Regions from separate parts of the Amycolatopsis sp. FBCC-B4732 genome, predicted to be linked through region 2. Evidence: riboswitches for the same ligand, from Rfam matches in the RefSeq annotation. Region 2 holds a riboswitch; the other holds the start of a gene.
What was found. Region 2 has a riboswitch for S-adenosylhomocysteine ahead of ahcY (adenosylhomocysteinase). Riboswitches for the same ligand answer to the same signal wherever they lie in the genome.

Region 1: it holds a riboswitch for S-adenosylhomocysteine, as region 2 does, so the genes downstream of both, metH (methionine synthase) here and ahcY (adenosylhomocysteinase) in region 2, are expected to answer to the same signal.

Annotation. Positions count from the first base shown of each region.
Region 1 is NZ_CP095376.1:2,745,858-2,761,760, reverse strand. Features, by position in the region: gene MUY14_RS11735 (hypothetical protein) at 1-521, opposite strand, end outside; gene MUY14_RS11730 (dynamin family protein) at 518-1,993, opposite strand; gene MUY14_RS11725 (dynamin family protein) at 1,990-3,828, opposite strand; gene MUY14_RS11720 (glycoprotein) at 3,857-4,918, opposite strand; gene MUY14_RS11715 (AAA family ATPase) at 5,049-7,628, opposite strand; gene MUY14_RS11710 (hypothetical protein) at 7,897-9,294, shown strand; gene MUY14_RS11705 (FAD-dependent monooxygenase) at 9,347-10,498, shown strand; gene metH (methionine synthase) at 10,480-14,109, opposite strand; S-adenosyl-L-homocysteine riboswitch at 14,124-14,202, opposite strand; gene MUY14_RS11695 (LLM class F420-dependent oxidoreductase) at 14,498-15,355, shown strand; gene MUY14_RS11690 (sugar porter family MFS transporter) at 15,437-15,903, opposite strand, start outside.
Region 2 is NZ_CP095376.1:3,833,105-3,849,007, reverse strand. Features, by position in the region: gene MUY14_RS16500 (styrene monooxygenase/indole monooxygenase family protein) at 1-188, shown strand, start outside; gene MUY14_RS16495 (Ku protein) at 263-1,162, shown strand; gene MUY14_RS16490 (hypothetical protein) at 1,238-1,444, shown strand; partial or broken gene MUY14_RS16485 (ArsR/SmtB family transcription factor) at 1,666-1,921, shown strand; partial or broken gene MUY14_RS16480 (cation transporter) at 1,940-2,372, shown strand; gene MUY14_RS16475 (hypothetical protein) at 2,400-2,555, opposite strand; gene ahcY (adenosylhomocysteinase) at 2,676-4,136, opposite strand; S-adenosyl-L-homocysteine riboswitch at 4,231-4,307, opposite strand; gene MUY14_RS16465 (GNAT family N-acetyltransferase) at 4,340-4,825, opposite strand; gene MUY14_RS16460 (hypothetical protein) at 4,822-5,475, opposite strand; gene MUY14_RS16455 (diiron oxygenase) at 5,533-6,423, opposite strand; gene MUY14_RS16450 (TetR/AcrR family transcriptional regulator) at 6,512-7,159, shown strand; partial or broken gene MUY14_RS16445 (helix-turn-helix domain-containing protein) at 7,220-7,613, opposite strand; gene MUY14_RS16440 (DNA polymerase IV) at 7,674-8,711, opposite strand; gene MUY14_RS16435 (DUF3040 domain-containing protein) at 8,727-8,990, opposite strand; gene MUY14_RS16430 (cobalamin-independent methionine synthase II family protein) at 9,239-10,300, shown strand; gene MUY14_RS16425 (LysE family translocator) at 10,303-10,935, opposite strand; gene ribA (GTP cyclohydrolase II) at 11,040-11,651, shown strand; gene MUY14_RS16415 (HNH endonuclease signature motif containing protein) at 11,817-13,040, shown strand; gene MUY14_RS16410 (MarR family winged helix-turn-helix transcriptional regulator) at 13,613-14,143, opposite strand; gene MUY14_RS16405 (MBL fold metallo-hydrolase) at 14,243-15,205, shown strand; gene MUY14_RS16400 (FAD-dependent monooxygenase) at 15,202-15,903, shown strand, end outside.

The DNA of each region.
Region 1 (15,903 bases), 1.1 Mb from region 2:
TGCTCGACGGTGATCGAGCCGTCCGGGTTCTCGTGGATCACGATGCCGGCGTCCTGGACGACGTCGATGTCCGTGTCCCCGGGAGTCCCGTCGCCGGGCACGACGAGGTGCTGGTGGTCGGTGTAGACCTCGTCGCGGCCGTGGTTGTGCACCACGAACCGCTCGGTCGCGTCGATGACGAAGTTGCCGAACTCGTCCTCGCGGACCTCGATCTGCTCGAACTCCTCGACGGTGGGCAGGTCCGCCAGCGGCACGCCGTCGGCGGTTTCCGGGTGCCAGACGGTGCCGGTCCGCGCCTCTACGTGGCCGTCCTCGCCGCGGGTGACCGTGCTGGTCCCCACCTCGGGGACGTACTCGTGGGCGGGGACGTCGTGCGCGGTCTCCGCGGCGACGGGCTGCGACGCGGGTGGCGGCGGCTGCGGAGCACCGGAAGTGAACGCATTCCCGACCACTTCCGACGCGACAGCGCCGGCGGCGGCCGTGACGGCTTTCCTGATCTTGCCCTTCGGCTGGTCGGTCACGACAAGACCTCCGCCCTGGCTTCGCTGAGCAGGATTCCTTCGCACGTGCGGACGAGGACGCGTGCCGCGTCGCGGACGTCGCGCGGGGAGGCGGGGTGCTCGGCGCGCCGCTGCCACCTCAGCAGCTGCGCGCCGAGCACCTGCCGGATCGCGGTGCGGCCCGCGTCCCCCGGTAGCCCCAGCCGGCTCGGCACGTCCACCCCGGTCGCACCGAGCAGGCGTTCCGCGTCGCGGGCCTCGTCGGTGGTGAACAGCACGACGCCGAGCCGGATCGAGTCGATCAGCTGGATCTCGGCGAACTCGTGCGCTCCGGCGACGATCCGCTCCCATTCGTGCAGCAGGCCGCCGGTGCGGTCCGGGTAGGCGCGCAGCACGTGTTCCGCCGCCTGCAGCGCCGACCGCGCCTTGAGCACGTCGGCCCGCGCGGCGAACTGCGTCGTCAGCAGCGATCGGAGGCGGTGGAGACCGCTGCGGGCCAGCAGCTCGCCCGACAACGCCCGCGCGCCCGTCACCAGCTCGTCGCGGACCAGCTCGACCGCCAGCCGCACGCCGAACAGGCCGTAGCGGGCGAGGAGCTCGGCGCGTTCGGCCGGCGGGACGTCCACATCGGACTCACCCGCGGCGAACCGGTCGGCCGAGGTCAGCAGCCGCGCCACTTCGGCCTCCGGCGCGGCCGCGAGCCGCCGGAACGCGCGGAACTCGGACTCCTTGAGCGTCGCGGCGGAGCTGGCCAGCAGGCCGGCCATCGGGACCACCGTCTGGCAGAGCCCGCGCACGCGCGAGTCGCGGGCGTAGCGGGCGGCGATCTTCGCCGCCGAATCGAGTGCGTCGGGCCGGGCGTGCCCGACCTCGTCGGCCCGCGCCAGGACGCCGATGGTGTTCACCGGGCGCCGCTGGGCGGGGTCGTCGTGGAAGGCGTCGAGGAAGCGGACGTCGTCGCCGTGCACGTGGCGCATCAGGTACACCACGGCGTCCGCGGTGCCCACGCCGTCGCCCTCGGGGACGAGCGCCGCTTCGGTGCGCCCGGAGACCTCCGCGCGGGCCGATCCCAGGCCGGGCGTGTCGATCAGCGTCATCGCGCGCAGGGCGGGCGACGGCCAGTCGACGACGAGCCGGTCCACGTCGTCGGGCGCCATGCCGAGCTCGAGGCCGAGGGTGCCGGACAGCCGGCCGAAGGGCAGCTGGCGCGGCATCCCGCGGACGGGGTGCAGCACGATCCGGTAGGTCGGGCCGTTGCGGTACCAGGTGACGACCCGGGTGCACTCCCCCGCGTCGGTCGCCGCGAGCTCCTGCCCGACGAGCGCGTTGAGCAGGGTGGACTTGCCGGCCTTGACGCGCCCGGCGATCGCGACCCGCAGCGGCTCGGCGAGCCGGCCGGCGATCTGCCGCAGCTGCGGTTCGGCGGGCGTACCCGCGTAACCGGCGCACGCGCGGGCGACGAACCCGCGGACCTGGAGGTAGAGGGGGGTCATCTGGCCACCGCCTTGGGCTTGGGCGCGCTGCGGACGGTGAGCTCCTCGGCGCGCCGGCCGAGCACCTCGAGGGCTTCGATGTCGGCTTCGAGCCGCTTGAGCTCGGCCGCTTCGGTGTCGACGTCGACGACGGCCTTCTTCGCGTTCGCCAGCGCTTCGGTGAGGGACCGCTGGAGTTCTTCGACGCGCGCGCTGTAGGCGTCGCGGAGTTCTCTTTGGACGGTTCGCATCGCGTCGCGGGAGTCCTTGCCGACCTGGAGGTTGAACTCGTCGACGAACCGGCGCACCGCCGTCTTGGCCAGGCCGCGGCGTTTTTCCAGCTGCCGCTTGCGTTCGTCGAGGAAGCCGGAGCGGCCCATGAGCAGGCCGGCCGCCACCCCGAACGGCGTCGGGATGGCCAATGCGGCCATCTTCGTGAGCATGGAGAACATCAGGAAGCCGCTGTAGGCCTTCTGGAACGCGGCCATCCCGGTGGTACCGCGGGTCTTGACGCCGGTGAAGGACGCGTCGATGTCGATCTCCTCCACCACCCGGACCGGCGCCTGGATCTCGCGCGGCAGCACGGCTTGGGACTCGGCGAGCTCGAAGTGGTCGGCGACGCGGCCGGCCAGCACCCTGGCCTGCTTGACGAAGGTCGCGTAGTTCTCGAGCGTCTCGTTCGCCAGGCGCTGCCGGAGCCACTTCTCGAACTCGGCCCAGTTCTTGGCCGGGTCACCGTCCTCGATGGCCTCTTCGGCTTCGTGCAACACCCCTCGGGAACGGGCGCGCAGGTCGTAGTCCACATCGGACGAAATGTCGGCGAAACCGTCGAAGAGGAGCTGCTGCCACTTGGCGGACTGGCTGCGCAGCGCGTCGACGCGCTCGTTGACGCGCCCGAGCTCCGCGACGAGCGCGGCGGACTGCTCGGGGTGCGCGAGCGCGGTGCGGCGGGCGCGCAGGGTGGCGTGCAGCTGCCCGACCGCGGACCCGACGTGCAGGCCGACGGCGTTGAGCGCCGACCGCTCGGCGTCCCCGACCACGCCCTGCAGGCACTTGACCAGCTGCGGGAAGCCGGACTCGACGTTCAGCTCCTGATCGGCCGAGCGGGCGGCGACGGTGCGCAGCTCCGAGGAGACGGCGACGGTGTCGATGCTGATGCCGCACGCCGCGAGGTGGCCGGCGTTGAGGTCGAGGATGCGGCGCCACTGCGGGTAGAGGTCGATCTTGGTGAGGACGAAGAAGACACTCGGGCAGAGTTCTTTCACCGTCCGGAGGAACCGCAGCTCGGCGGCGGTGAGTTCCTGGGAGGCGTCCGAGAGGAACAGGACGGCGTGCGCCCGCGGGAGCGAGCTGACGGTGACGGCATTGTGCAGCGAGCCGAGCCCGCCGACGCCGGGGGTGTCGACCAGCACCAGCCCGCCGGACAGCAGCTGGCGGCTGATCGACGCGGTGACGGACTTGAGTTTCCGCAGGTTGCCGGGATTCCCGGCTTCACTGACGTGGGACGGAAGGTCTTCGAGGGAGATCCGCTCGGTCCACGGCGGCGACGACGGATCGGCCGGCTCGTAGGTCGCCAGAGCCCCGGACTCCGGCGCGAACCGGACGACCGTCGGCACCGCGGTCGCGATGTCGTCGTCGACCGGGCAGATCTTGGCGGTCAGCAGCGCGTTGATGAGCGAACTCTTGCCCTGCTTGAATTCCCCGACGACGTAGACGGTGACGTCCGGTTCGGACAGCAGGCGCCGGGCGTCGGTGAGGCGCCGGACGAGGTCGTCCCGCCCGTAGGCCGTCGCGCCCTTGACCGCGAGGTCGAGGGTGTCGAGAGCGATGCGCCCCCCGCCACTCGGCTCCTGCATGACCGCTCCTCGTGCTTACCGCGCCGGCTCAGTAGTGCTCGACGTCGTGGTGGTGGTCGGCGTGGTGGTCGGCGTGGTGGTCGTGGCCACCGTGGTGGTGCTCTTCGTGGCCGCGGTCGTGGTGCTCGGTGGCGGCCTGTTCGTTGAACTGGTTGCCGCCGTGGTGGCCCTGGGCCTGCTCGTTCTGGAAGATGTTGCCGTGTCCGCCGGTGGAGGCCTGCTCGTTGAACTGGTTGCCGCCGTGGCCCGCGCCTTGCTGGTTCTGGAAGATGTTGCCGTGGCCGCCGGTCGAGGCCTGCTCGTTGAACTGGTTCCCGCCGTGACCGCCGGAACCCTGCTCGTTCTGGAAGATGCTCCCGTGACCGCCCGTGGAGGCCTGCTCGTTGAACTGGTTGCCGCCGTGGCCCGCGCCTTGCTGGTTCTGGAAGATGTTGCCGTGGCCGCCGGTCGAGGCCTGCTCGTTGAACTGGTTCCCGCCGTGACCGCCCGAGCCCTGCTCGTTCTGGAAGATGCTCCCGTGGCCGCCCGTGGAGGCCTGCTCGTTGAACTGGTTCCCACCGTGCCCACCCGAGCCCTGCTCGTTCTGGAAGATGTCCCCACGACCACCCGTCGAGGCCTGCTCGTTGAACTGGTTCCCACCGTGCCCACCCGAGCCCTGCTCGTTCTGGAAGATGTCGCCTACGCCGCCGGTGGAGGCCTGCTCGTTGAACTGGCCGCCGCCGTGACCGCCCGAGCCCTGCTCGTTCTGGAACACATCGCCGTGGTGGCCGGCTGAGGCCTGTTCGTTGAACTGGTTGCCGCCGCGGCCGGAGCCCTGCTCGTTCTGGAAGATGTCCCCACGACCACCCGTCGAGGCCTGCTCGTTGAACTGGTTCCCACCGTGCCCACCCGAGCCCTGCTCGTTCTGGAAGATGTCCCCACGACCGCCCGTCGAGGCCTGCTCGTTGAACTGGTCGCCCCCGGAACCCCCGGAACCCTGCTCGTTCTGGAAGATGTTCCCCGAACCGCCCGTGGACGCCTGCTCGTTGAACTGACCGCCGCCCCCGGTGCCCTGCTCGTTCTGGAAAACGTCGCCCGATGAAGTCGTCATCGTGTGCACTCCTGACATTCGGATCGGTGAAGCCCGTGCCCCTCCGTTGTCATCCAGTCTTGGGCCCGGAACCGCTCCGGTCATGAGTAGCGGCCTACTCGGCTTCACCGGCCCCCGCGCCGCCGGCTACCTACGGGCCGGCCGAAGCGCTACTCCCCGGCTCCGGTTGCCCCACCACCGAAGCCAGCTCGCGCCGTCCCGAAATACCCAGCTTCGCGTAAACACCGTGCAGCACGTTGTCCACCGTCCGCACCGACACCACCAGGCGGTCCGCCACCGCGCGGCTCGTCAAGCCCGTCGCCACCAGGCGGGCGATCTCCAGCTCCCGGACCGTCAGGTCGAGCGGGGTGTCCAGCGACGCCAGCGCCGGCGTCGCGGCGTCCTCACAGGACACCAGCCACGACTGCGCCCGCTGGGCCGCACCGACCGCGCTCCCCAGTTTGCCCGCCGCCCGGTGGGCCCGGGCCGCCTCCGCCGCTGCCTCCGCCGCGAGCAGGCGCGCCCCGATGTCGGCGAACGCCGTCGCCACCGCGTCCAGCGCGACCGCGTCCCCTGAGGACAGCGCCCGTGCGTGCGCCGAGTAGCACGCCACCAGCGGACCGTCCAGGTCCGAACCGAACGAAGGGACGCCGAAGCGGACCACGTCGTGCCGGATCTCGGCCGCGATCGCCGACCGGCCCGTCGACTCCGCCTCGGCCGCCGCCTCCGAAGCCAGTGCCGCCGCGCGGGTCAGCTCGCCGCGGGACGCCGCTGTCCAGGCCGCCGCCCAGCGGCCGAGCGGGCCCGGCAGGTCCGCCTCCACCACCTGCCCGGCCATCGCCGACGCCCGGGCCAGCGCGCCCAGGACCGCGGGACGGAACTCGTGCGGCTGGTCGTGTCCCTCCACCGCCAAGGCTTCGCGCAGCCGCCGGATCGCCCCGCGCACGTTCCCGTACGCCAGCGCGACCGTGCCGAGGGACGCCGCCGCGGCCGCCAGTGCCGGGCCCCAGCGGTCGCCGACCGCGTCCCGGTAGTCCTCGCCCGCCAGGTCCTCGGCCTCCTCCAGCCGGCCCGCGCGGCACAGCGCCACCACCCGCGCGTGCTCCAGCCGGACGCGGGCGCCCGGCGCGGACGCGTCGGCGACCGCGATCGCCAGTCCCTCCTCGACGACGCCGAGGCACGCCTCCGTGCGGCCGGACTCGGCCAGCGCACCGGCCGCCACGACCAACGCGCCGAGGCGCAGTGCGTCGCCGCGGGGGTTGCGGTCCAGCACCGGGCCGAGCAGGTCCAGCGCCGCGCGGCACGCACCTTCCGCCGCGCGCAGGGCCGCACGGGCGACCACCAGTTCGTCGGCCGGGCCGGACACCGCCGTCTCCGCCGTGTCCAGGACGGCTTCCGCCTCGGCGAAGCGGTTCAGGCCGAACGCCAGGTTCCGCGCCCGCGTCCCGGCGACCCGCGCGTGCTGGGCGTCCGACACCGTCTCGCCGGCGAGCTCCGCCAGCAGCGCGTCGGCGTCCGCGTGCCGCCCGCCCGCGATCCGGACCTGGGCCAGCAGGTACTTCCCGGCGAACCCGCCGCCGAGCCGGACGGCTTCCGCGGCCAGCTGCTCGGCCTGCGGAAAGTCCTTGCGCAGCAACGTCTCCGCCACGGCGCGGACGAGCTGGGGGTCGGTCGGCAGCCCGGCGGCCAGCCGCCAGCGGACCAGCCGCGGCTTGTCCTCGGCGCGCCGGGCGCCGGTCAGGTCGAGCGTCCTCGCCAGGATGCGGTAGGTGTCGCGCTGCCGCAGCGGTGACGTCCGGCGCCGGATCACCTCGGCGTAGAGCGGGTGCGCCAGGCGGACGTTCAGCCGCCGCCCGGTGCGTTCCGAAACGACGAGCCCGGCCCGCTCGGCCGCGGCGAGGACGTTCGCGGCGCCCAGCCGGACCAGCGGTTCGCAGCCCAGCGGCCCCCCGAACGCCAGCAGTTCCAGCAGCCGCCGTTCGTCGGCGTCGACGCGGTCGGTGCGGGTTTCGATCAGCTCGACCAGCCGCGGGGTCGCGGTGAGCGCGCCGCTCCACCGCCACAGCCCGTCCGTGGCCGCCAGCGAACCGCTGTCGAGCCCGCCTTGGACGAGTTCGCGCAGGAACAGCGGGTTCCCGAGGCTCAGGTGCCACAGCCGGTGCTCCGCGCCGTCCTCCAGCCGCCCGCCCAGCGCCGCGGTGATCAGCTCGATGGTCTGCGACCGGCTCAGCTCGCCGACGTCGAGGCGCTCGGCGACGCGGTCCTTCCACATCGCGAACACCGGGTCGGGCACGCTCACGCCGTGCGGCGCGATCACGATGACGAACGCCGACGCCGTCGCGGCCAGCTGGTGCACCAGGGTCGCGGACAGGTCGTCGAGCAGGTGCGCGTCGTCGACGCAGAGCACCAGCCGCCGCCCTTCCGCGCCGCGGGTGAGGTGACCCGCGACCTGGTTCAGCCGGTGCGCGCGGTCCGCCGTGCCGTCGGCGCTGCCCGGCAGGAGGTGGGCGAAGGCGCCGAACGGGATCGTCGACGCCGACGACATCGCGCGCACCCAGTGCGTGCGCGCCCCGCCGGCGGCCAGTTCGGCCAGCAGCACCTTGGCCAAGCGGGTCTTGCCGGCACCGGCGCGCCCGGTCAGCAGCAGGCCGCACACCTCGGCGTCGGCCAGCGCCCGGCGCGCGAACGCCAGCTCCTGTTCGCGGCCGACCAGCGGCCAGTCGTTCGCCACACCCACTGCCTCCCCACCCGCGCACAGCTGTTCTCCGGATAATGACAACGAAGGGGCCCGCCAAGTACCCGAATGCGCGAAGCGATTTGGCATAATTCGCCAAGCGGCTCGACAAACCCGACAGATCGGACACTTGATCTGCTATTCCGTGAGCATTTTCCGGGTATTCTCCCGACACCGTGATCAACCGTTTTCACGGAATTCAAGACAACCACTCGCACAACGGCCAGGATGGACACACCCCGTTCCCCGACGTGAGGACCCGAGGATGATCCGCCTGCCCGCACTGGCCGTCGCCGCGCTCACCACCACCGCGCTGCTGACCGGCACGGCCCACGCCGCGAGCCCGCCGTTCACCGCTTCGGTGTTCCGGGCGACGCACAACAGCTATTCGGGCAACGTCGACGGCGCCAAGAACTCGATCGCCTACCAGCTCGACCACGGCGTCCGGTTCATCGAGCTCGACGTCCACGACAACGGCTACGCGAGCACCCACGACTACGGGGTCGGCCACGACTCCCCCGGCAACCTCGTCGACCACAGCGGCGGCAACCCGGCGTCGAACGACCTGCGCGACTGGCTGACCGCGGTGAACACCTGGTCGGCACAGCACCCGGCCGCCGCGCCGATCGTCGTCATGCTCGACCTCAAGGACAACCTGACCGACAACCCCTCGTTCGCGGCGGGCAACCTCACCGCCGTCAACCAGGAGCTGGAGTCCGTCTTCGGCAGCCGGCTGCTGCGGGCGCAGGACTACCCCGCCGGGCAGCCGACCGTGGACGCGCTGCGCGGGCGTGTGCTGCCGCTGCTGTCCGGCGACGGCACCAGCCGCGCCGAGTACAAGAGGGACGTCGGCTACCACCCCGCGGTCGCGCTCAACGGGCGTGGCCAGCTCGTCGAGGTGCACGACTCCGGCGGCGGCGCGCTCTGGTACTGGACGGGCACCTACGGCGCCGACGGGCGGGTCACCTGGCTGCGGCACGGGAAGTACGACAGCGGGCAGACCCCGGCCGTCGCGCTGAACGACAACGGTGACCTCGTCGAGGTCCACCAGTCGCAGACCGCGACCACGCTCTGGTACCACGTCGGCAAGCTCGGTGCGGACGGCGAGCTCACCTGGCAGGCCTCCCACCAGTACGACAACGGCGTGCAGCCGACCGTCGCGTTCACCGACGCGACGCACCTGCGGGAGATCCACCAGAGCCAGAGCGGCAGCCAGAACTGGAACTGGACCGGCACCCTGTCGGCCACGACGGTCGCCTGGACCGGCAACGCCAAGACGTCCGACGCCCGCTTCGCCAAGGACACCGCCACCAGCGGCTCCCGGCGCGTGCGGGTGTGGACCGGCGCCGACGGGCCGACGCCGTCGAACACCCTGCGCGCGGACACCGCGGGCGTCACCGGCGACCGGATCCGCTACCGGCAGGTCGCGTTCGACGAGTTCCAGCAGGGCGACAGCGCGGAGCTGCAGCAGGGCGCGCTGTTCTACGGCGCGCCCGCGACGGAGTCGGCGTTCATCACCTCGGCCCGCCAGTCGGGCAAGCTCGTCCGCGGCTGGGACTTCGACTCGGCGAGCCAGGCGACGACGCCGCTGGCGAACTACCCGGCGACGAACCACCCGTACGACGCCTGGTACCAGTCGCTGCTGACCGGCGCCGCCGAATAGCCGTCAGCGCTTCGTCAGGGACCGGTAAGCGTCCCTGGCGAAGCTCGGCGGCATGAAGAACCTCACCGTCCTGATCTCCGGCGCCGGCATCGCCGGTCCCGCGCTCGCCCACTGGCTGACCCGCTACGGCTGCACCGTCACCGTCGACGAACGCGCTCCGGCGGTGCGGCCCGGCGGGCAGGCGGTCGACTTCAAGGGCGCCACCCACCGGAGCGTGCTCGACCGGATGGGCATCCTCGACGACGTCCTCGCGCGCCAGACCGGCGGGCAGGACCAGACGATCATCGACGCCGCCGGCAAGCCGCAGGCGGTCATCCCCGGCGAGTTCACCGGCGGAGACATCGAGATCCGCCGCGGCGACCTGGCCGAAATCCTCTACGCGCACAGCGACTGCGAATACCTCTTCGGGGACACCATCACGGCGCTGACCGAGACCGCGGACGGCGTCGACGTCACCTTCGCCACCGCCGAGCCGCGCCGGTTCGACCTGGTCGTCGGCGCCGACGGCATCCACTCGAACGTCCGGCGGCTGGCGTTCGGCCCGGAACGCGACTACGTCGAGTACCTCGGGTACCACTACGCGCTGGCCGAGCTGGGCGAGGACGTCGCCGACGGCGACGCGGTGATGTACAACGAGCCGGGCCGGATGACCGCCGTCGGCGGCCCGAAGGCGTCGGCGTTCTTCGTCTTCGCCTCGCCGGAGCCGGCCTACGACCGCACGGACACCGCGCGGCAGCGGAAACTGCTGGCCGACGCCTACCGGGGAGCCGGCTGGCGGGTGCCCGAACTGATCGCCAAGGTCCCCGAAGCCCGCGAGTTCTACCTGGATTCGCTCAGCCGCGTCACGATCGACCGCTACTCCCGCGGCCGCGTCGTGCTGCTGGGCGACGCGGCCTACGGCAACACCCTCGGCGGGTTCGGGACCGGGCTGGCGCTGGTCGGCGCGTACGTCCTCGCCGGGGAGCTCCTCGCCGCCGGCGGCGACCACCGCGTGGCCTTCGCGCGCTACGAAGAACAGTTCCGCGGCTACGCCAAGATCTCGCAACGCGGCAGCGCGGGCCCGTTCCTCGCGCCGCCGTCACCGCTGCGGATCAAGCTGCGGGACTGGACGTTCAAGTCCCGCTTCCTGCTCGGCCTGATGCTCAAGGCGACCGACAGGTTCGCCACCGACATCGAGCTGAAGGACTACGCCCCGGGCTCGTAGGCCAGGTTGGGGCGCAGCCATTGCTCGACCTCGGCGACCTCGACGCCCTTGCGGCGCGCGTAGTCCTCGATCTGGTCGCGGCCGAGCCGCCCGACGGTGAAGTACTTCGATTCCGGGTGCGCGAAGATCAGCCCGGACACGCTGGCCGCCGGCGTCATCGCGAACGACTCCGTCAGCGCCATGCCCAGCTCGTCCGACTCCAGCAGCTCGAACAGCTCCCGCTTCTGGCTGTGGTCGGGGCTGGCCGGGTAGCCGAGCGCCGGGCGGATGCCGCGGAACCGCTCCGCGTGCAGGTCCGCCAGCAACGGCTCGGCGTCCGGCTCGAACCAGTCGCGGCGTGCCCGCAGGTGGATGTGCTCGGCGAAGGCCTCGGCGAGCCGGTCCGCCAGCGCCTTGACCATGATCGCCTTGTAGTCGTCCTGCTCGGCTTCGTACTTCGCGGCGAGCTCGTCGGCGCCGTGGATGGTGACCGAGAAGCCGCCGAGGTGGTCGCCCGCCGGGGCGATGTAGTCGGCGAGGCAGCGGTTCGCGCGGTCCAGCGGCTTCGACGTCTGCTGCCGCAGCATCGGGAAGCCGACGTGCGCGTAGTCGCCGTCGAGCCGGATGTCGTCGCCTTCGCGGTGCGCCGGCCAGAACGCGTACGCGCCCTTCGCGCGGAAGCTGCCGTTCGCGATGATCTCGTCGAGCAGCGTGTTCGCGTCGTCGAACAGCTCACGGGCGACCAGCTGCTCCAGGATGGCCGGGTACTTGCCCTTGAGCTCCCAGGCGAGGAACAGGAACTGCCAGTCGACCATCTCGCGCAGCTCGGCGATGCTCGGCTCGACGACGCGGCGCCCGGTGAACGCCGGGGTCGGCAGGCCGTCGAACGACACCTTCTCCGGGTTCGCGCGGGCCTGCTCCAGCGTGAGCATCGGGCGGCGTTGCTTGTTCGCGTGCTGCTCGCGCAGCACCTCCTGGTCGGCCCGGTTCTTCTCGGCCAGCACGATGGACCGGTCCGCGTCGAGCAGGTCCGACACCACGCCGACCACGCGGGAGGCGTCCAGCACGTGCACGGTCACGTTGTCGTAGACCGGGGCGATCTTGACCGCGGTGTGCTGGCGCGACGTCGTGGCGCCGCCGATCAGCAGCGGCAGCTTCAGCCCGCGCCGCTGCATCTCGGTGGCGACGGCGACCATCTCGTCCAGCGACGGCGTGATCAGCCCGGACAGCCCGACGGCGTCCGCGCCTTCGGTGACCGCGGTGTCGAGGATCTTGCCGGCGGGCACCATCACGCCGAGGTCGATCACCTCGTAGTTGTTGCAGCCCAGCACGACCCCGACGATGTTCTTGCCGATGTCGTGGACGTCGCCCTTCACCGTGGCGAGCACGATCTTGCCCTGGCCGCCGGTCGAGGCGAGCCGGCCCTCCTGGCGCGCCTTCTCCTTCTCCGCCTCCATGAACGGCTCGAGGTAGGCGACGGACCGCTTCATCACGCGCGCGCTCTTGACCACCTGCGGCAGGAACATCTTCCCGGAGCCGAACAGGTCGCCGACGATCTTCATGCCGTCCATCAGCGGGCCCTCGATGACGTCGAGGGGGCGGGCCATCTGCTGCCGCGCCTCTTCGGTGTCGTCCTCGATGAAGTCGACGATGCCGTGGACCAGCGCGTGGGACAGCCGCTCCCCGACCGTGCCTTCGCGCCAGGTGAGGTCGACGACGCGCTTGGTGCCGCTGCCCTTGACGTTCTCGGCGAAGGCCACCAGCCGGTCGGTCGCGTCCTCGCGGCGGTCGAAGAGCACGTCCTCGACCAGTTCGAGGAGGTCCTTCGGGATGTCCTGGTAGACCGCGAGCTGGCCGGCGTTGACGATGCCCATGTCCAGGCCGACCTGCACGGCGTGGAACAGGAACGCCGAGTGCATCGCCTCGCGGACGACGTCGTTGCCGCGGAAGGAGAAGGACAGGTTCGAGATGCCGCCGGAGATGTGGACGCCCGGGCAGCGCTCCTTGATCCGGGGCAGGGCGTCGATGAACGCCTTCGCGTAGCCGTTGTGCTCGGCGATGCCGGTCGCGACGGCCAGGACGTTCGGGTCGAAGATGATGTCCTCGCCCGCGAAGCCGGCCTTCTGCGTGAGGATGTCGTACGCGCGGCCGCAGATCTCGACCTTGCGGTCGGCGGTGTCGGCCTGGCCCTGCTCGTCGAAGGCCATCACGACGACGCCGGCGCCGTAGTTGCGGATGGTGCGGGCCTGGGCCAGGAAGGGCTCTTCGCCCTCCTTGAGGCTGATCGAGTTGACCACGCCCTTGCCCTGCAGGCAGCGCAGGCCGGCTTCCAGGACGGTCCACTTGGAGCTGTCGACCATCACCGGGATGCGGGCGACCTCGGGCTCGGTGGCGATGAGGTTGAGGAACGTCGTCATCGCCTGCTCGGAGTCGAGCAGGTCGGCGTCCATGTTGACGTCGAGCAGGTTCGCCCCGCCGCGGACCTGCTCCAGCGCGACGTCCACGGCGGCCTGGTGGTCGTCGGACTCGATGAGCCGGCGGAACCGCTTGGAGCCGGTGACGTTGGTGCGCTCGCCGATCATCACGAACCCGGTGTCGGGGCCGATCCCGAACGGCTCGAGCCCGCTGAACCGGGTGTGCGTGCGCGGCGCGGGGACCTCGCGCGGGCCGATCCCCTTCGCGGCCGCCGCGATCTTCTCGATGTGCGCGGGCGTCGTGCCGCAACAGCCGCCGACCAGGTTGACCAGGCCGTCGCGGGCGAACCCGCCGATCAGCCCGGCGGTCTCCTCGGGCGTCTGGTCGTACCCGCCGAAGGCGTTGGGCAGCCCGGCGTTGGGGTGGCAGGCGACGTAGGCGTCGGCGATCCGGGCGAGCTCCTCGACGTGCGGGCGCATCTCCTCGGCACCCAGCGAGCAGTTCACGCCCACGACCAGCGGTTTCGCGTGCTCGATCGAGCTCCAGAACGCCTCGACGGTCTGGCCCGAGAGCGTCCGGCCGCTCAGGTCGACGATGGTCACCGAGATCCACAGCGGCAGGTCCGGCGCCACCTCCCGGGCGGCGGCGATCGCGGCCTTGCAGTTCAGGGTGTCGAAGATCGTCTCGACGAGCAGCAGGTCGACGCCGCCCTCGGCGAGGCCGGCGATCTGCTCCGCGTATGCGGCCTTGACCTGCTCGAACGTGACCGCGCGGTACGCCGGGTCGTCGACCTTCGGCGACAGGCTGAGCGTGACGTTGAGCGGGCCGATCGAGCCGGCGACGAACTTGCCGCCCGCTTCGTCGGCGGCCTGGCGGGCGAGCTGCGCGCCGCGGACGTTCATCTCGTGGACGTGGTCCTGCAGCCCGTAGTCGGCCTGGCCGATGCTGGTGGCGGTGAAGGTGTTCGTCGTGGTGATGTCCGCGCCCGCGGCCAGGTACTGGCGGTGGACGTCGAGGATGACGTCCGGGCGGGTGAGATTGAGGAGGTCGGGGTCGCCGGTGACGTCGTGGGTGTGCTCGCCGAAGCGGTCGCCGCGGTAGTCGGCGGGGGTCAGCCCGGCACCTTGCAACATGGTGCCCCAGGCGCCGTCCAGCACCGCCACCCGCTGGTCGAACAGCTCGCGCAGGCGCGCCTCGGACTCTCGCGGGGTACTCACCGGCAGCCTCCCTTTGTCGGGAGGCGCCCTTGGTTGGTCAATCCCGGCCGAGCGTGGCGGACCCGGTGGTCCGTTGCAGCGCCTCTCGGCCTGTGGTCCACGGTATCGGATCCCGGGCCGCGCACGCCATCCCGCCCCGCCCGGGCGTCCACTGGCTGGGACACTCTCCGTCCACAAAGGATTGACACGTCGCCTCCCCGTTCGGTCGCGGACCCACCCACCGTGCCCGTGACGCCCTCCGCCGCACTGCTCCCCGCCTGCGCACCCGCCGCGCGTCCAGAGCCGCTCGACCGGTCGTGGACCCGGTCACCAACCGTACTCGACCGGCGACCCCCCGCGAGCGAGCGGCAACCTTGAAAACTGAAACACGTTCTAATACGCTCGCTCCGTGGACTACGGAATCGTGCTGTTCACCAGCGACCGGGGCATCACCCCGGCGGCCGCCGCGCGTGTCGCGGAGGCCGCCGGATTCGCCACCTTCTACGTACCCGAGCACACGCACATCCCGGTCAAGCGGGAGTCACCGCACCCCCGCACCGGCGACGCGTCCCTGCCCGACGACCGCTACAGCCGCACCCTCGACCCGTGGGTCGCACTGGCGACGGCCGCGGCGGTGACATCGCGGATCAGGCTGTCCACGGCGGTCGCCCTGCCGGTGGAGAGCGACCCGATCACCCTGGCCAAGACGATCGCCAGCCTCGACCACCTCTCCGGCGGCCGCGTCACGCTCGGCACGGGCTTCGGCTGGAACGTCGACGAGCTGAACGACCACGGCGTCCCGGGCAACCGCCGCCGCACGGCGTTGCGCGAGTACCTCGAGGCGATGCGTGCACTGTGGACGGAGGAGGAAGCCGCCTACGCCGGGGAGTTCGTGTCGTTCGGCCCGAGCTGGGCGTGGCCCAAGCCGGTCCAGGCGCACGTCCCGGTGCTGCTCGGGGCGGGCCCGACGGAGAAGACGTTCCGCTGGATCGCCCGCCACGCGGACGGCTGGATCACGACCCCGGCGGACACCGACCTGGACGGGCACGTGGCGCTGCTGAACGAGATCTGGGCCGCGGAGGGACGCACGGGAGCGCCGCGGATCTGCGCGCTGGGCGAGCGCCCGGACCCTTCGCGGCTGGCGCACCTGGACGCGCTCGGGGTGACGGAGACGATCTTCGGGCTGCCGGACCGGGCGCCGGAGGAAGTGGAAGCGTGGGTCGGCCGCCTCGCCGGCAAGCTGGGCTTGGCCGCACCCGTGGGCTGAAGCCGGTTCGCGGAGGTCGCGAATGACTCATCCGGGACGTCCGAGGTCCCGGATGAGTCATTCGCGGCACCGCCGGGCGGGTCAGCTCTCGGCCGCCACCCCTTGCCGCGCCCGCAGGTCCAGCTCGATCTGCTCCAGCGAGCGGCCCTTCGTCTCCGGGACCAGCCACTTCGTGAGCCCGAACAGCACCACGTTGATGCCCGCGAACAGGAACATCGAGCCGCCGATGCCGAGGGACTTCGGGTCGGAGATGATCGGGAACACCGCGCTCACGATGCCCGTCGCGGCCCAGAGGACCACGCTGCTCACGCCCATGCCCGCCGCGCGGACCTTGAGCGGGAAGACCTCGGACATCATCACCCAGACGACCGCGCCCCAGCCGAGTTCGTAGCCGACCAGGTAGAGCACCATCATCACCAGCATCAGGATGCCGCGCAGAGACGTGTCGTGGACGTTGAGCACGACCAGGCCCGCCGCGGTGAGGGTCAGCACCATGATCACGTTGCCGATGAGCAGCAGCGGTTTGCGGCCCCAGCGGTCGACCACGA
Region 2 (15,903 bases):
GGCACGTCACCGAATGGACCAACGCGCTGCTCCTGCCGCCGCCTCCGCACGTGCTCCAGATCCTCGGCGTCGCGGGGCAGAACCCGGCCGTGGCCCGCAGGTTCGCCAACGGGTTCACCGACCCGACCGACTTCCAGCACTGGTTCCTCGACCCCGCCAAGTGGGAGAAGTACCTGGCAGAGGTCTAGATCGGACTGTCGCCGGGGGACGATTCGGGCTACGGTAACTACCGAGCGTGAAGACGATCTCGGAGGTGCGTGGCATGCGGGCGATGTGGAAGGGCTCGGTGTCGTTCGGGCTGGTCAGCATCCCGATCCAGCTGTACGCGGCCACCGAGAACAAGAACGTCTCGCTCCGCCAGGTGCACGAGGCCGACGGCGGCCGCATCCAGTACAAGCGGTTCTGCACGATCGACGGCGCCGAGGTCCCGTACCCGGAGATCGCCAAGGGCTACGAGCTGCCCGACGGCGAGATGGTCGTGATCACCGACGCCGAGATGGCCGAGCTGCCGCTGTCCTCGCAGCGCACGATCGACGTCCTGGAGTTCGTGCCGCTGGAGTCGATCGACCCGATCCAGTACGACCGGACCTACTACCTGGAGCCGCAGAAGAACGCGGTGAAGCCGTACGTCGTGCTGCGGGACGCGCTGCACAAGTCGAGCCAGGTGGCCGTCGCGAAGGTCGCGGTCCGGCAGCGGGAGAGCATGGCGGTGCTGCGGGTGCACGCCGACGTGCTGGTGATGACGACGATGCTGTGGCCGGACGAGGTCCGCGAACCCGACTTCCCGTTCCTGCGCGACGACCCGCCGCAGATCCGCCCGCAGGAGCTGTCCATGGCCGGCTCGCTGATCGACTCGCTGGCCGAGCCGGTGTTCGAGCCGGAGAAGTACCACGACCACTACCGCGAGGCCCTCGAGGAGATGATCGAGGCCAAGGTCGCGGGGGAGGAGACGACCAAGCCCGCCGCGGTCACCGCGAAGGCGGACGTCGTCGACCTGATGGCGGCACTGCAGGCCAGCGTCGACGCGGCGAAGAAGTCGCGCGAGTCCGCTTCGGACGCGTCCACTTCGGAGGCGTCCGAGGAGGACGGGTCCGATGAGGACGCGAAGCCGGCGGCGAAGAAGAAGCCGGCCGCGCGGAAGCGGGCGCCGAAGTCCGCGTGAGCCCCGGACGGGTGGTCGCGCCGACACGCCGTCCCGGTCCCGGGCCCGCCCGCTTCCCGGTGGTACCAAGGACTCATGGAGTGTGCTTCGTGTGAGGCCCGGATCGACCACTGCCACGGCACGCTGGTGGTGCACCCGGAACGCGGGTTCGCCGAGTGCACCGACACCGCGTGCGCGGACCCCGATCGGGTGCGGCACGCGCTGATCGTCGACTGCCCGGCCCCCGGCGGCTGCGCCTGCACCGCCGCACCGGAGAAATCGTTGCTGCGCCGAGCTTCCTGAGCCTCCCGCCAGGATCCGCGAAGGCCTTCCCGCCGGGTGCCACGCGCCGGCCGGGGAGGCCTTCGTGGCGTTAGGACAGTCAAAGCGGTAACACGATCGTGTATGCAGCTGTGTACACGGGCTTGGCGATGTGCTAACACTAACGAGGTCCTTCGGCTCTCCCTCCCCCTCGGAGCCGGAGGACCCCTTATTTTGCGACGTGGGAAGCGGCACTCGCCCGGATCGGGCGCGCGCTGTCCGACCCGACCCGCTGCCGGATCCTGAGGGCGCTCGACGGTCCTGCCTACCCGGGCCGGCTGGCGGCCGAACGTCTCGAACCACCTGTCGTGCCTGCGCGGCTGCGGGCTCGTCGTGGCCGGCTACGAGGGGCGTCAGGTGCGGTACGAGATCGCGGACGCGCGCCTGGCCCGCGCGCTGCGGGAGCTCGTCCACGTCGTGCCGGCGGTCGAACCGCGGGACGAAGGCGAGCCGGCATGACTCGATTCCTTGATCTAAGTCGCCTCCGTGGCCGCGGTCTCCTGGCAGTTTTCCGGTGAGGACCCGGAAAAGCGCGAACGGCGGGCACTGAAAATGATCGCCCTGTCGTTTTTCGCGCTCGCGGGTTACGTCACGGTCGAGGCCGCAGGCACATTCTTCGGCGGTGCCGCGCCGGAAACCTCACGCACGGGAATCGTGCTCGCGGCGGTTTCGCTCGCCGTGATGCCCATCCTGGCCGCGGCGCAGCGCCGGGCGGGAGCTGGGGTCGGCCGGCGCGGTCGCGGATTCGCGGCAGACTTTGCTCTGCGCTTACCTTTCCGCGGTGCTGCTGGCGGGGTTACCGCTCAACGCCCTGTTCGGCTGGTGGTGGGCCGATCCGGCGGTCGCGCTCGCGATCGCCGTGGTGGTGCGAGAAGGCCGAACGGCCTGGCGCGGTCAGCATTGCTGCTGACGCGCCAGGCCGCGGGCCGTTCATTCATCAGTACCAGTGCGCACGTCCACCGATCCGGCGGCCGGTGCCGCCCAGGATGGCCAGTGCCACGCCGGCCACCGCGAGGATGATGCCGATGGTGTAAAGCACCGGGATACCCACGATGAACCCGATGATCAGGAGAATTACACCGAGAACGATCACTTTGACACACACTCCTTCGCATGGGTTCCGTCCGGCATGCCGGCCGGGCGGATGCGCTGTCACGGGGAGGATGGCCACTTTCGCGCTTCGGCAAACTGCGTCAAACGGAGCAATCTCGGATCAGTACCGGTAGTGATCGAGCTTGTACGGACCTTCGACGTCGACCCCGATGTATTCCGCCTGCTCCTTCGTGAGCTTGGTGAGTTTCACACCGAGTGCGTCGAGGTGCAGGCGGGCCACCTTCTCGTCGAGGTGCTTCGGCAGCCGGTGGACGTCGGTGGTGTACTCGCCGGGCTTGGCGAACAGCTCGATCTGCGCGATCGCCTGGTTGGTGAACGAGTTCGACATCACGAACGACGGGTGGCCGGTCGCGTTGCCGAGGTTCATCAGGCGGCCTTCGGAGAGCACGATGATCGCGTGGCCGTCCGCGAAGGTCCACTCGTGCACCTGCGGCTTGATCTCGTTCTTGACGATGCCCGGCAGCTTCGCCAGCCCGGCCATGTCGATCTCGTTGTCGAAGTGCCCGACGTTGGCGACGATCGCGTTGTGCTTCATCCGGCTCATCTGGTCCGCGGAGATGATGCCGAAGTTGCCGGTGGTGGTGATGAAGATGTCCCCGGTGGCGACCACGTCGTCGAGCTCGACGACGTCGAGCCCGTCCATCGACGCCTGGAGCGCGCAGATCGGGTCGATCTCGGTGACCGAGACCCGGGCGCCCTGGCCGCGCAGCGCCTCGACCGCGCCCTTGCCGACGTCGCCGTAGCCGCAGACGACGACGCGCTTGCCGCCGATCATCACGTCGGTGGCCCGGTTCAGACCGTCCACAAGGGAGTGCCGGATGCCGTACTTGTTGTCGAACTTGGACTTGGTCACGGAGTCGTTGACGTTCATCGCGGGGAAGAGCAGCTCGCCGTCCTTGGCGAGCTTGTAGAGCCGCTTGACGCCGTTGGTCGTCTCCTCGGTGACGCCGCGGATCTCCTTGGCCATCCGGGTGAAGCGGTCGCCGTCGGCGGCCAGGCTCGTGCGGAGGGTTTCCAGGACGATCCGGTACTCCTCCGGGTCCTCTTCGGACGGTTGCGGGACGGCGCCCGCGGCTTCGAACTCGACGCCCTTGTGCACGAGCAGGGTGGCGTCGCCGCCGTCGTCGAGGATCATGTTCGGGGCCTTCCCGCCGGCGAAGGCGAAGAGCTGGTCGGTGCACCACCAGTACTCTTCGAGCGTCTCGCCCTTCCACGCGAACACCGGGGTGCCCGACGGCGCGTCGACCGTGCCCTCGGGACCGACGACGACGGCCGCGGCGGCCTCGTCCTGGGTGGAGAAGATGTTGCAGGACACCCAGCGCACCTCGGCGCCGAGCGCGACCAGTGTCTCGATCAGCACGGCGGTCTGCACCGTCATGTGCAGCGACCCGGCGACGCGCGCGCCCTTGAGCGGCTGGCTGGCGGCGTACTCGCGGCGGATCGCCGTCAAGCCGGGCATCTCGTGCTCGGCCAGCCGCAGCTGCGTGCGGCCGGCTTCGGCGAGGGAGAGGTCGGCGACGGCGAAGTCGAGACCGTTGCGGCGTGCGAGTTTGTCACTCATTCCTCGAGCTCTTTCCTGAGGCTGGTTGCGGAGCGCGCGGGAGGACTCACCGGGGTGACGGCGGACGGCTGTGACACCAAAAAAGGCACCTCCCTCGCGGGAGGCGCCCTTGGATGCGTGTCGCGGGCCGAGCGTGGCGGAAAGAGTTCCGTCGCAGCGCCTCTCGGCCCGGGACCCAGGATGGCAAAGCCGCCGGGAAGCTGTCAAGCGAGCGAAAGGGCCATGAGAACGTCGTCGACATCGGTGCCGTCGATGCGGAATTCCCCGCGCAGCACGCCTTCCACGACGAACCCCGACCGCTCGTAGACCCGGCGGGCGGCGGCGTTGTGACCCAGCACGCGCAGCGTCAGCTTGCGGGCCCCGCGCCGGCGCGCCTCCGCCGCGGCCGCGTCCACCAGCCGTCCCGCGATGCCGAGGCCCTGGCGGTCCGGGTCGACGGCGAGCCCGCCGACCACCAGCACGTGCGCGTGGGCCGGGATGCCGAACCCCTCGGCGAGCCGGACGTACCCGGCGACGACGTCGTCGTGCTCGGCGACGAGGAAGTTCTCCGGCCGCGCGCCCTCGTCGAAGAACGGCGTGCCGGGCGGCGGCGGGGGAGCGGGGGACACCGTGGAGTCCCACGTGCGCTCGTCGATCTTGGCGAGCGCGGCTTCGTCGCCGGCTCGGGCCGGCCGGACGGTGGTCGTCACGAAAGTTCCTTCCAGGCTTCTTCGACGATCCCGGCCAGCTCGCGGGGGTCGCGGTTGCCCTCGGCCGAGATGCTGCGCAGCGTGACGGTCAGGTCCGGGCCGCTGCGCTGGCAGTGGGTGACGAACGACCGGTCGGGGTCCGGCGTCGAGCCCGCGGCCGCGGCGTCGTTGTGGACCAGGCACTGCACGGCGCCGACGCGCACCAGTTCGGTGCTCGGGGCGGCCAGGCCGAGTTCCTCGGCGTCCTCGTACGGCGCCACCAGCTCCGGTGACCCCGCGCGCACCGCGATCAGCTGGAAGCTGCGTTCCAGCCGGTCGTCCTGGTACTGCTGCACCACCGCGCCCGCGCCGCCGTAGGCCGCCGACGTCCGGGCGGCCGTTTCCCGGTCGGCTTTGTCGACGCGGGCGACCTGGACCTTGCTCTTCTCCACGTCGAACTTCGCGAGCGTGTCCTGGGTGCGGCCGAGCCCGCCGAGGCTCGAGGGCACGCTCAGCGCGCGCCCGCTCGGCCCGCCGAGCAGGGTCAGCGCCAGCCACGGCACGCCGACCAGCACCGCGCCGACGATGACCCCGATCAGGCCGGCGAACACGGGGTGGGCGAACGGCGAGCGCCGCGGCGGCGCCGGGGCGGCGGGGATCTCAGCGGTCACCCGGGCATCGTGGCGGAACCGGGCAATCGGTGCGAAGGGAATTCCGCCGTCAGTGCCTCAAACGAGATGGGCGCGCCGCCAGATGCCCTCCGACCGGCCGCCGATCAGCCCCGCGTCGCGCAGGAACGGCACGATCTTCTCGGCCATCCAGCGGCGCGTTTCGTGGAAGTGCGGGTTCGCGAGCGCCGCGGCCCGGCCCTCGCGCGGGTCGATCCCGACGCTGCGGTAGATCCGCGGGTCGACCATGCTGTCGATGACGCCGAACGCGACGAGCGCGGTCCGCACCCGGTGCCGCCGCAGGCTCGCCTTCGACAGCTTCGGCGTCTCCCGCAGCACCTCTTCCTTGGCGAAGCGGACGTGCCGCGCCTCCTCGACGACGTGGATGCGGTTGACCGAGCGGATCAGCGGCTGGATGCCGTCGTCGTCCATCATCGAGCGCTGCAGCCGGTCGGTGGTCTCTTCGGCGACGAGCACGCTGGCGAACATCGACGGGCCGGCCGCCGTCGCGCCGAACACCTTGGCGGCGCGGTGCACCACCTTCGGGACGCCGTAGCGCGGGACGCCGAGCCGCTCGGCGGTGCGGGCGAACATCACCGAGTGCCGGGTCTCGTCGCCGATCTCGGTCATCGCGTACTGCGCGTGCTCGCTGCGCGCGTCCAGGTCGAAGACGTACCGGGCGAGCAGCTGCATGAGGACGATCTCGAACCACAGGCCGACGCTCATGATGCTGGCGATCTCGTGCTTGGACAGCTCGATCCGCTGCTCCGGCGTCAGCCTCGCCCACAGCTCGGTGCCGTAGAGGGAGACGCGCTCGAGCGGCATGTAGGCCTTGCCCTCGGCGAGCGGCGCGGCCCAGTCGATGTCGACGTAGGGGTCGTAGGAGTTCTTCGCGGAGCTCTTGAGCAGACGAGCCGCGGTGACGTCCCGGTCCTGGGCCTCGACGCCCATGGCGGCCTCCGGAAAGTAGGGGGTACGCGATGTACTAGTTACTTCGGCGAGCGTACACCGGCGCGCGGGACTTGAGTAGGCTTCCCGGGTGACCAAGGTCGACGGACGGGCGGCGCGCTGGGCGGGCCAGCAGGAACGGCGGCGCGCGGAGTTCGTCGACGCGGCGCTGGCGGCCATCGCCGAGCACGGCCCGGAGGTCTCGACGGAGCAGATCGCCGAGCGCGCCGGCGTGGCCCGCACCCGGCTCTACCGCCACTTCGCCGACGCGGCCGACCTCCAGCGCGCCATCGCCGAGCGCGCGGCCGAGCTGGTGACGGCCGAGCTCGCCCCGCTGTGGCACCCGTCGGGCTCGCCGAACGAGATGATCTCGGCGGTCATCTCGACCCACCTGCGCTGGCTCACCGAACACGTCCACCTGCACCGCTACCTGCTGCGCACCGGCCCGGGCACGACGGACGTCCGCGGCACGATCGCCCGCCACCTCAGCGGCCTGTTCTCGGGCTACCTGACGGCGTTCGGCCTCGACCCGGCCCCGGCGGACACGATCGCGTTCGGCCTGGTCGGCTACGTCGAGTCGGCGACGACACGGTGGCTCGACCACCCGGGCACGTTGAGCTTGGCGCAGCTGACGGACCAGCTCACGGGCACGATCTGGGCGATGCTGGACCACACGCTGAGGGCCGGCGGGGTGGAAGTGGACCCGGACCGGCCGTTGCCGCTGCCGGAGGAGTTCTAGGTTTTCTGTCCGGGAGGTTGGTCAGCCGGGTGATGGGTGGCTTGCGGGAAGCGGGCGTGGGCCCAGCCCTCGCCAGGGTCTGGTGGAAGCGCTCGATCTTGCTGTTGGTCTGTGGCTGGTGGGGCCGGGTTCGTTTCGGGGTGGTGCCCAGCTCGGTGCAGGCCTCGCGCCAGGCCGGGGACCAGGCGCTGTTGTCCGATGACACGCGTTCGACGGTGACGGTGTGGTCGGCGAATCAGGTGAGCGCGCGGTGGAGGACACCGACGGCGGTGTCGGCTTTCTCGTCGGGGATGGTGCCGAACTTGGTGACGTCGATGCGGGACAGGCGGTTGCCGCGGTCGGTCATCCCGGTCACGCCTTCGGTGCGGTAGCGGTCGGCCCATTTGCGGGCGGTTTCGTTGGTGACCATGAACATCTTCGCCGCCGCTGTGCAGGTCCAGCCCTGCTCGACGACACGAAGGCCTCCGGTGGGTGAAGCGGTTCCTCAACAGCTCCACTTCGCCTCCGAAGGCCTTCACAACTGGTCCTCGTCCTCCCGGACGAACTCGGCCCGCACCCCCAGCAGCCGTACCGCGCGGGTCAGCTCGAACATCCCCAGCACCTCGCGCGCCGCCCGGTCGATCTCCGCCGCGTCCGAGGTCGGCTCCGGCAACGTGATGCTGTGCGTGTGGGTCAGGAACGGCACGAACCGCACCTTGACCGCGATCCGCGCCGCCGGGCGGCCCTCCTCCAGGACGTCCTGGGTGACCCGCTTCGCCAGCGCCGAGACCTCCGCCGCCATCTGGGCCGGGTCGGTGAGGTCGCGCTGGAACGTCGTCTCGCGGCTGCGGGAGCGCGCGACGTACGGGGTCGCGCTGACGTCCGCGTCGCTGATGCCGCCGCCGAGCAGCCGCAGCCACGGCCCGGTCTTCGGGCCGAACCGCGCGGCCAGCGCCGCCGCGTCCGCGCCCGCCAGGTCGAGGACGGTCTCGATGCCCAGCTCGGCCAGCTTCTTCGCCGTCTTGCCGCCGATGCCCCACAGCGCGTCGGTCGGGCGCCCGGCCATCACGGCCCACCAGTTCTCCTGCGTCAGCCGGTAGATCCCGCCCGGTTTGCCGAAACCGGTGGCGAGCTTGGCCCGCAGCTTGTTGTCGCCGATCCCGACCGCGCACGACAGGCCGGTCTCGCGGGCCACGGCGGCCTTCAGCTCGGCCGCGAGCGCCTCGGGGTCGTCGGCTTCCGCGCCGAGGAACGCCTCGTCCCAGCCCAGCACCTGCACGACGACCGGGAACTCCCGCAGCACCGCCATCACCCGCGCCGACACCTCGAGGTAGGCGTCCGGGTCACTGGGCAGGAAGACGGCGTCCGGGCAGCGCTTCGCCGCGAGCCGCAGCGGCATGCCGGACTGGATGCCGAACTCGCGGGCTTCGTACGAAGCGGTCGCGACGACGGCGCGTTCGGTGGGGTCGCCGTTGCCCCCGACGACGACGGGCTTGCCCGCGAGCTCCGGGTGGCGGGCGACCTCGACCGCGGCGATGAACTGGTCGAGGTCGACGTGCAGGACCCACTTCACGGGCCCAGTCTCGCCTCAGACCCGGTGCCGCGCCACGTGGGTCCAGACGGTGCCGGTGAGCGCGATGATCCCGCACAGCGTCACCCCGGGGTCGGGCAGGACCAGTCCCACGACCAGCAGCGTCACGGCGACGACGTCGAGGAAGATCAGGAGGGTGCTCCGGAGCGCGCGCGACTTCGGCCGCTTGCCGTCGCGCAGCGCGGTGGCCAGATCGGGGTCGCTGAGCTCGAGACTGCGCTCGATCTTCTCGAGCTCGGTGCGATCGTGGTGACTGAGCATCGGGGTACTCCTTCGGCGCCGAACCCGCCGTGTCGCCAGAGCGAATACCCAATCGTCCTCCGAACGAACCGCCGAACGTCTTCTGATTTCGTGCTTTTTGCTGCTCCGACCGGGTGATCCGCGCTCCGTGACCGCCCGCGAGCACGTTAAGTTGCCTTTCGAACATGGCCGGTGACGGCCCGGGTGACGGATGGGGGCCGTTGTGTCCTCTTCGCGCGCCTGCACCTTCAAGCAGCTGGAGGACCTCGATGACCCTGCCCACCGAACCGATCGGCAGCATCCCCCGCCCGGCGTACCTCGTCGAAGGCCTCGGGGAGTTCGCCGCCGGGCGGATCGACGCCGCCGCGCTCGCCGAGCTGGAGAGCCGGGCGCTGGCCGACACGATCAGCCGGTTCGAGGAGACCGGGTCCCCGGTGCTGACCGACGGCGAGCAGGGGAAGCCGAGCTTCGCGACGTACCCGCTGGCCGGACTCACGGCGCTGGCCCCGGACGGCGTCGTCATCCCGTTCGCCGACGGCCACACCCGCCGGCTGCCGCGGCTGACCGCGGGCCCGTTCCGCTACGCGACCCACGCGGACGAGTACCTGACGCGCGCGAAGGCGGTCACGGCCAAGCCGGTCAAGCAGGCGGTGATCGCCGCCTCCGCGCTTTCGCTGATCTACCCGGCCGACGGCATCGAGGGGTACTCGCAGGAGCAGTTCGTCGCCGACCTGGTGAACGAGGCCGAGGCGGACATCCGGCGCAGCCTCGACGCGGGCGCGGACAGCGTCCAGATCGACTTCACCGAGGGCCGGCTTTCGCTGAAGCTGGACCCGTCCGGTGGCCTGCTGCGCCAGTTCGTCGACCTGAACAACGCGGTCCTCGACCGCTTCACGGCGGAGGAGCGCGCGAAGATCGGCGTCCACACCTGCCCGGGCGGTGACCTGGACTCGGTGCACAGCCTCGACGTCGACTACGCGGGCCTGCTGCCGGCGCTGTTCGACCTCAAGGCCGGGCGCTTCTTCGTCCAGCTGGCCAGCGAGCCCGACCCGGACCGCGCGCTCGGGATCATCGCCGAGAACCTGAAGGCGGACCAGCGGGTGTTCGTCGGCGTCATCGACCCGATCGACCCGCGCGTGGAGACCCCGGAGGAGGTCCGCGACCGGGTGCTGCGGGCGGCCCGGTACGTACCGGTCGACCGGCTGGGGACGTGCGACGACTGCGGGTTCTCGCCGTTCGCGGACGACACGTCGACTTCGCGCGACCTCGCGTTCGCGAAGATCAAGGCCCGGGTCGAAGGCACCCGCCTGGCGGCCGAGAAGCTCGGCTGAGCTCACGCCGTCGTGGCGGCGACCTTGAGGCCGAGCCCGACGAGCAGGCTGCCGAGGACGGCGTCGAGCCCGCGCCGGACCCGGCCGTTGCGGAAGACCTTCTTGAGCGCCCCGACGACCACGGCGAGCGTGACGAACCACAAGACGGTGCCGGCGGTCGCGATGGCGGCGAGTTCGAGGGTCTGCAGGGTCGAGCCGTCGGCGGGGAGGAACTGGGGGAGCAGGGCGAGGAAGTAGACGGCGACCTTGGGGTTGAGCAGGTTGGTGAACAACCCCTGCCGGAAGGCGGCGGCCGCCTTGAGCGGCTCTTCGTCCGCGTCCGCCCCGAGGTCCCGGTACTCCCCGCGCCGGACGGCCAGCCAGGCTTTGACCCCGAGGAAGACGAGGTAACCGGCCCCGACCAGCTTCACGACGGTGAAGGCGACCGCGGAGGCGGTGAGCACGGCGGCGACCCCGAGCGCGATCGCCACGACCCAGGCGAAGACCCCGAGCGCGATCCCGAACCCGGCGGCGATCCCGGCCCGCCGTCCCCCGGTGAGGGACGACCGGGTGACCACGATGAAGTCCGGACCGGGGGACATCGCGCCCAGGATGACGACGAGGAGGAAGGAAGCCGCGGTGGCGCCGGGGATCATGGCCCGAGCTTACGACCGCCCCGCCACCGGTTTTCCCGCATGCCGGTGTTCGAATTTGAACTTCGTGTAGGGTCGATCTTGTGGGCGAATCCAGGGGCGACGACGTGACGGCCGAGGTGCGGACCCGGGTGCGGATCCCGCTGCGCCTGCACGGCGGCGTCGAGGTCGACGCCGAAGCCGTCACCTTCCGGGGGCTCTCGGACGGCGGGGAGCACTTGGCCTTCGTGCTCGGTACGCCGGGGGAGGTTCCGCTCGTCCGGCCGCACTCCGAGTGTCTGACCGGGGACGTGTTCGGGTCCGCTCGGTGTGACTGCGGGCCGCAGTTGGCTGAGGCTGTCGAACGGATTTCCGCTGCGGGTGGTTACCTGCTCTACCTGCGGCAGGAGGGGCGGGGGATCGGGCTCTACAACAAGCTCGACGCCTATGCGCTGCAGGATGACGGTCTTGACACCTATGCCGCCAATGCCGCGCTCGGGTTGCCTGAGGATGCTCGGGACTACGCCGTTGCCGCGCAGATGCTCAAGGCGCTGGGGGCCGGGGAGGTCGATCTGCTCTCCAACAACCCTGACAAGGCTGCTCAGTTGCGGGCTGCTGGGATTGGGGTGCGGGATCAGGTGCCTACTGGGGTTTTCGCCACTGACAACAACGTTCGGTACCTGCGGGCGAAGGCTGAGCAGACTGGGCACACTCTGCGCTTGCCTGGGATTGCCAGTTAAAAGCCTTTTTCGGCTTTACTGATACGGCTTCGCCGGGGCGTGGGAAATCGGCGCTCGTGGTGGTTGCGTTTTTGTGGTGGTCGGCAGTGCCGATTCCCCACGCAACGATCATCGCCACCTGATCGAGTGATGAACATGTGGTCGATGGCCGGGTAATCTTGTTGTGTGGACAGAGAAGCGGTGTGGCAAGCGGACGCGGAGGCTTTGGCCGACCGTCTCCGTGGGCTGCTCACCGTGGTGCGGTCTGCCGAGGCGGAAATCGGTACTCTGCTGGTGGAAATCGAATCCCGCGGGGTTATGGAACTGTTCGGCTATCGCTCGGTTGCCCGGTTGCTGGAGCACCTCGCGGAAATTCCCCACGCGGCCGCCCAGCGCACCGTGGCCCGAGCCCAGGCTCTCACCTCTGCGCACACCCTTGACTCCCCGGCCGCTGTCGCCCCCGCCACCGGCGCTGCCGCTCTGACGGGTGCCTTGAGTACCCCGATGATCGATACCATCATCGAGGCTGTGTCTCGGATCCCCGTCGAGCACCGCGACTCCGCCGAACAGGACCTGCTCGCCTTCGCCGCCGACGCAGGCCACAAACAAGTCGCCGCCCTCGGCGCCCGGATCCTGGCCCACCTCGACCCCGACGGCGCCGAGCCCGAGGACACCGAACCCGCCGCCCCGGCCCGCGAACTGTCGCTGCGCCGCAAAAGAACCGGAACCTGGGAACTCACAGGCCGGTTCGACGACGAGACCGGCACCCGCGCGAGCGCCCTGCTCGACGCCCTGGCCGAACGCCGCACCGCCGACGACGGCGGAGACTTCCGTTCCCCGCAGGAACGCTACGGCGACGCCTTCTCCGACGCCATCGACCTGGCCTTGAACTCCCCAGAGCTGCCCGCGCAGGCCGGTGAACGCGCCCACGTGATGGTCGCGGTGTCCCTGGACGACCTGAGATCCGGGCTCGGCCACGCGACATTGGGCGACACCGGCTTGATCTCGGCAGTCGAGGCCCGCATCCACGCCTGCGACTGCAAGCTGATCCCCACCGTCCTCGGCGCCAGCAGCGAACCTCTGGACTTGGGTAGAGCCCGTCGCCTGATCTCACCCGGCCTCCGCCGAGCCCTGTTCCTGCGTGACCGAGGTTGCGCGTTCCCGGGCTGCCATCGCCCACCGCGGCACTGTCAAGGTCACCACATCCGTCACTGGGCCGACGGCGGCCCCACGGATCTCGCGAACCTGGTTTTGTTGTGCGCGCATCACCACCGGCTGATGCACCGCTCGGGTTGGCAGGTCCGCCTCGCCCCCGACGGCCACCCCGAGTTCCTACCCCCGGTGTTCCTGGACAAGCACCGAAAACCCCGGCGCAACAACCTGCATCAGCCACTGCCCTTCGCGGCTTGATGGGATCGGCCCGTAGCCACCAGGCTCCGGGCCTACACCCATGCGCTGCCCCGCTTCGCGCCGGCAAGCCCATTCGCCGATGCTCCAGCGGATCCATCCACCGACACCGTGCCACAGCGTCTGCTCGTCGTCTGGTCGATCGGCTGCTGTGGTGGCAGCCCGTCCTCGTCTACGGGATCATCCAGGCCAAGGCATCGACCGCAGCTCGTTCACCGCTTCACGCTTGATCGCTCGGACTGCAGGCGGGCGCCCATCCGCCGCAGTGTCCGCTCGTCATGCGCACTAATCGCCCGGACGAAGTCAGGTGCTGAGCCCGTCTCCGCAGCTGCTTGTCGCCGTCTTTCATTGGCTATCCGGGCCAAAGCATCGTCGGGTCGTGAGCTGGGCGGTGGGTCGCCGTAGTGATTGCGTGCCATGGTGCACCGCTCCGTGCCGTGAGGTGCCCGCCGCAGCTGGTCATCATCGCCACGGTCCGCGCCCTCGTCAGCTGGACGAAGGGGCAGTCAGGCGTTCGTTCACGGCTCAGCCGTCCGGGCCGCCGCTGCTGCTCGTCCGAATAAAGGCCTCGCCGGCTAGGTCAGTCGCTGGGCTGTCGCCGCTGCCGGGCCGGTTGTCAGCTTCTCGAGCAGGCCGATCAGCACCGTTCGCTCCTCCGGCGTGAGCGAAGCCGACCACGCCTGCTCGCGGGCGTTGTGCTCCTGGTACGCCTCCGCCACCGATGCGCGGCCCTCCTTCGTCAGGTCCAGCTCGACCGCGCGGCGGTCGCGGGGGACCGCCGCGCGCGTCACCAAGCCGTCGCGCTCCAGGGTCTTGACCAGTGCCGACACCGCCGCTCGGCTCATGCCCGCCAGGCGCGCCACGTGGCGGGACTCCAGGGGGCCGGCCAGCCACAGCACGAACAGCACCCGGAACCCTCCCCAGCTCCAGCCCCGGGGGCGGTGGACCGTCGACTCCCAGTCGTAGACCAGGGCTCCGGCGAGGCGGTGGAGGGTCAGGCCGAGGCGCATGGCCACCGGGTCGGTTGCGGGGAGCTCGGCCTGCGTCTTCCCGATCGCGTAGTCGACGAACGAGAGGTAGTCGAGGTCGGCCGGTCGGTCGGTCATGCGGCCAAGGTTAGGCGACGCGGGGGTTCCGTGCGGCGGGCCGGCGGGCTAGCCTGGCCGAAAGATAGTCAATCCTTTGACGATCAAGGAGCCCGAGCCGTGACGAAGAAAGCTTTCGCCTCTTCGGCCGACCTGGCGGAGAAGGCGCAGACCCTGGAAGTCCTGGACGACGGGGTCTACGCGCTGACCGCCGAGGGCGACCCCAACATCGGTGCCATCGAGGGCGAGGACTTCCTCGTCTGCTTCGAGGCGCTGGCCACTCCCGTCGCGGCCCGTGAGTGGCTCGCCAAGCTGCGGGAGCACACCGGCAAACCCGTGCGCTACCTGGTGCTGAGCCACTACCACGCCGTGCGCGTGCTCGGCGCCTCCGCGTTCGACGCCGAAGTCATCGTCGCGCACGAGAACACCCGGGCGCTGGTCGCCGAGCGCGGGAAGGAGGACTGGGCCAGTGAATTCGGGCGGATGCCGCGGCTGGCCAAAGGCGCGGACTCCGTCCCCGGCCTTACCTGGCCGACGCTGACCTTCTCCGACCGGCTCACCATCGACCTCGGTGGCGAGCGCGGCGATCTCGTCCTCCAGTACTGCGGGCGTGGGCACACCGAAGGCGACATCGTCGCCTGGCTGCCGCGGCAGAAGATCCTTTACGCCGGTGACCTCGTCGAGGCCGAAGCCGCGCTGTACACCGGGGACGCTTTCCACCGGGACTGGGCTTCATCCACTTTGGACCGCGTCGGCGAGTTCGGCGCGGAGACGCTGATCGGCGGGCGCGGTGGGGTGAGCCGGGGCCGGGACGCCGTCGATGCCGCCGTCGCGCAGACCCGGCACTTCCTGCGCACCATGATCCGTGAGGTCGGCGCGGTCCGCGACGCCGGCGGCACGCTCAAGGACGCCTTCGAGCGCACCCACGCGGCCCTGAACGACCAGTACGGGCACTGGCCGATCTTCGAGCACTGCCTGCCCTTCGACGTCTCGCGGCTCTGGGACGAGCTCGGCGGCATCGAACGGCCGGTGGTGTGGACCGCCGAACGCGACCGTGAAGTCTGGGACCAGCTCCAAGGATGACGGTCGCGATCCTCGGCGGCGGCCCGGTCGGTCAGACGGCCGCGCTGCTGCTCGCGCGCTGGGGTGTGCCGGTGGTGCTCGTCGACGAGCACGAGGTGCGCGACCCCGTGGGGTCCAAGGCGATTTGCCAGCAACGGGACACGTTGGACGTCTGGGCGTCGCTCGGCGCGGGGTGCCTCGCCGAGGAAGGGCTCACCTGGACGACCGCCCGGACGTTCCACCGCGAGACCGAGCTGTTCTCGCTGAAGCTGCCCGACGGCGGGTCCGCGCTCCCGCCGTTCGTCAACATCTCGCAGGCGCGCGTCGAGGAAGTCCTCGACGCGCTGATCGCCGAGCAGCCGCTGATCGACGTCCGGCGCGGGCACCGCGTCACCGGCGTCATGCAGCCCGGGTGCGTCGAAATCCAGTGCGAAACCCGGGACGGGCCGCGCCGGATCGAAGCCGACTACGCGATCGCGTGCGCGGGCTCGCGGGGAGACACCGTGCGGCGGGCCCTCGGACAGCAGCTCGCCGGGTTCTCCTTCGGCGACCTGTTCCTGATCTGCGACATCCGTGCCGACCTGCCGGGCTGGGCGGCCGAGCGCCGGTTCCACTTCGACCCGCCGTGGAACCCGGGCCGCCAGGTGCTCATCCACCCGTGCCCGGGTTCGCAGTTCCGCATCGACTGGCAGGTCCCCGACGACTACGACCTCGCGGCC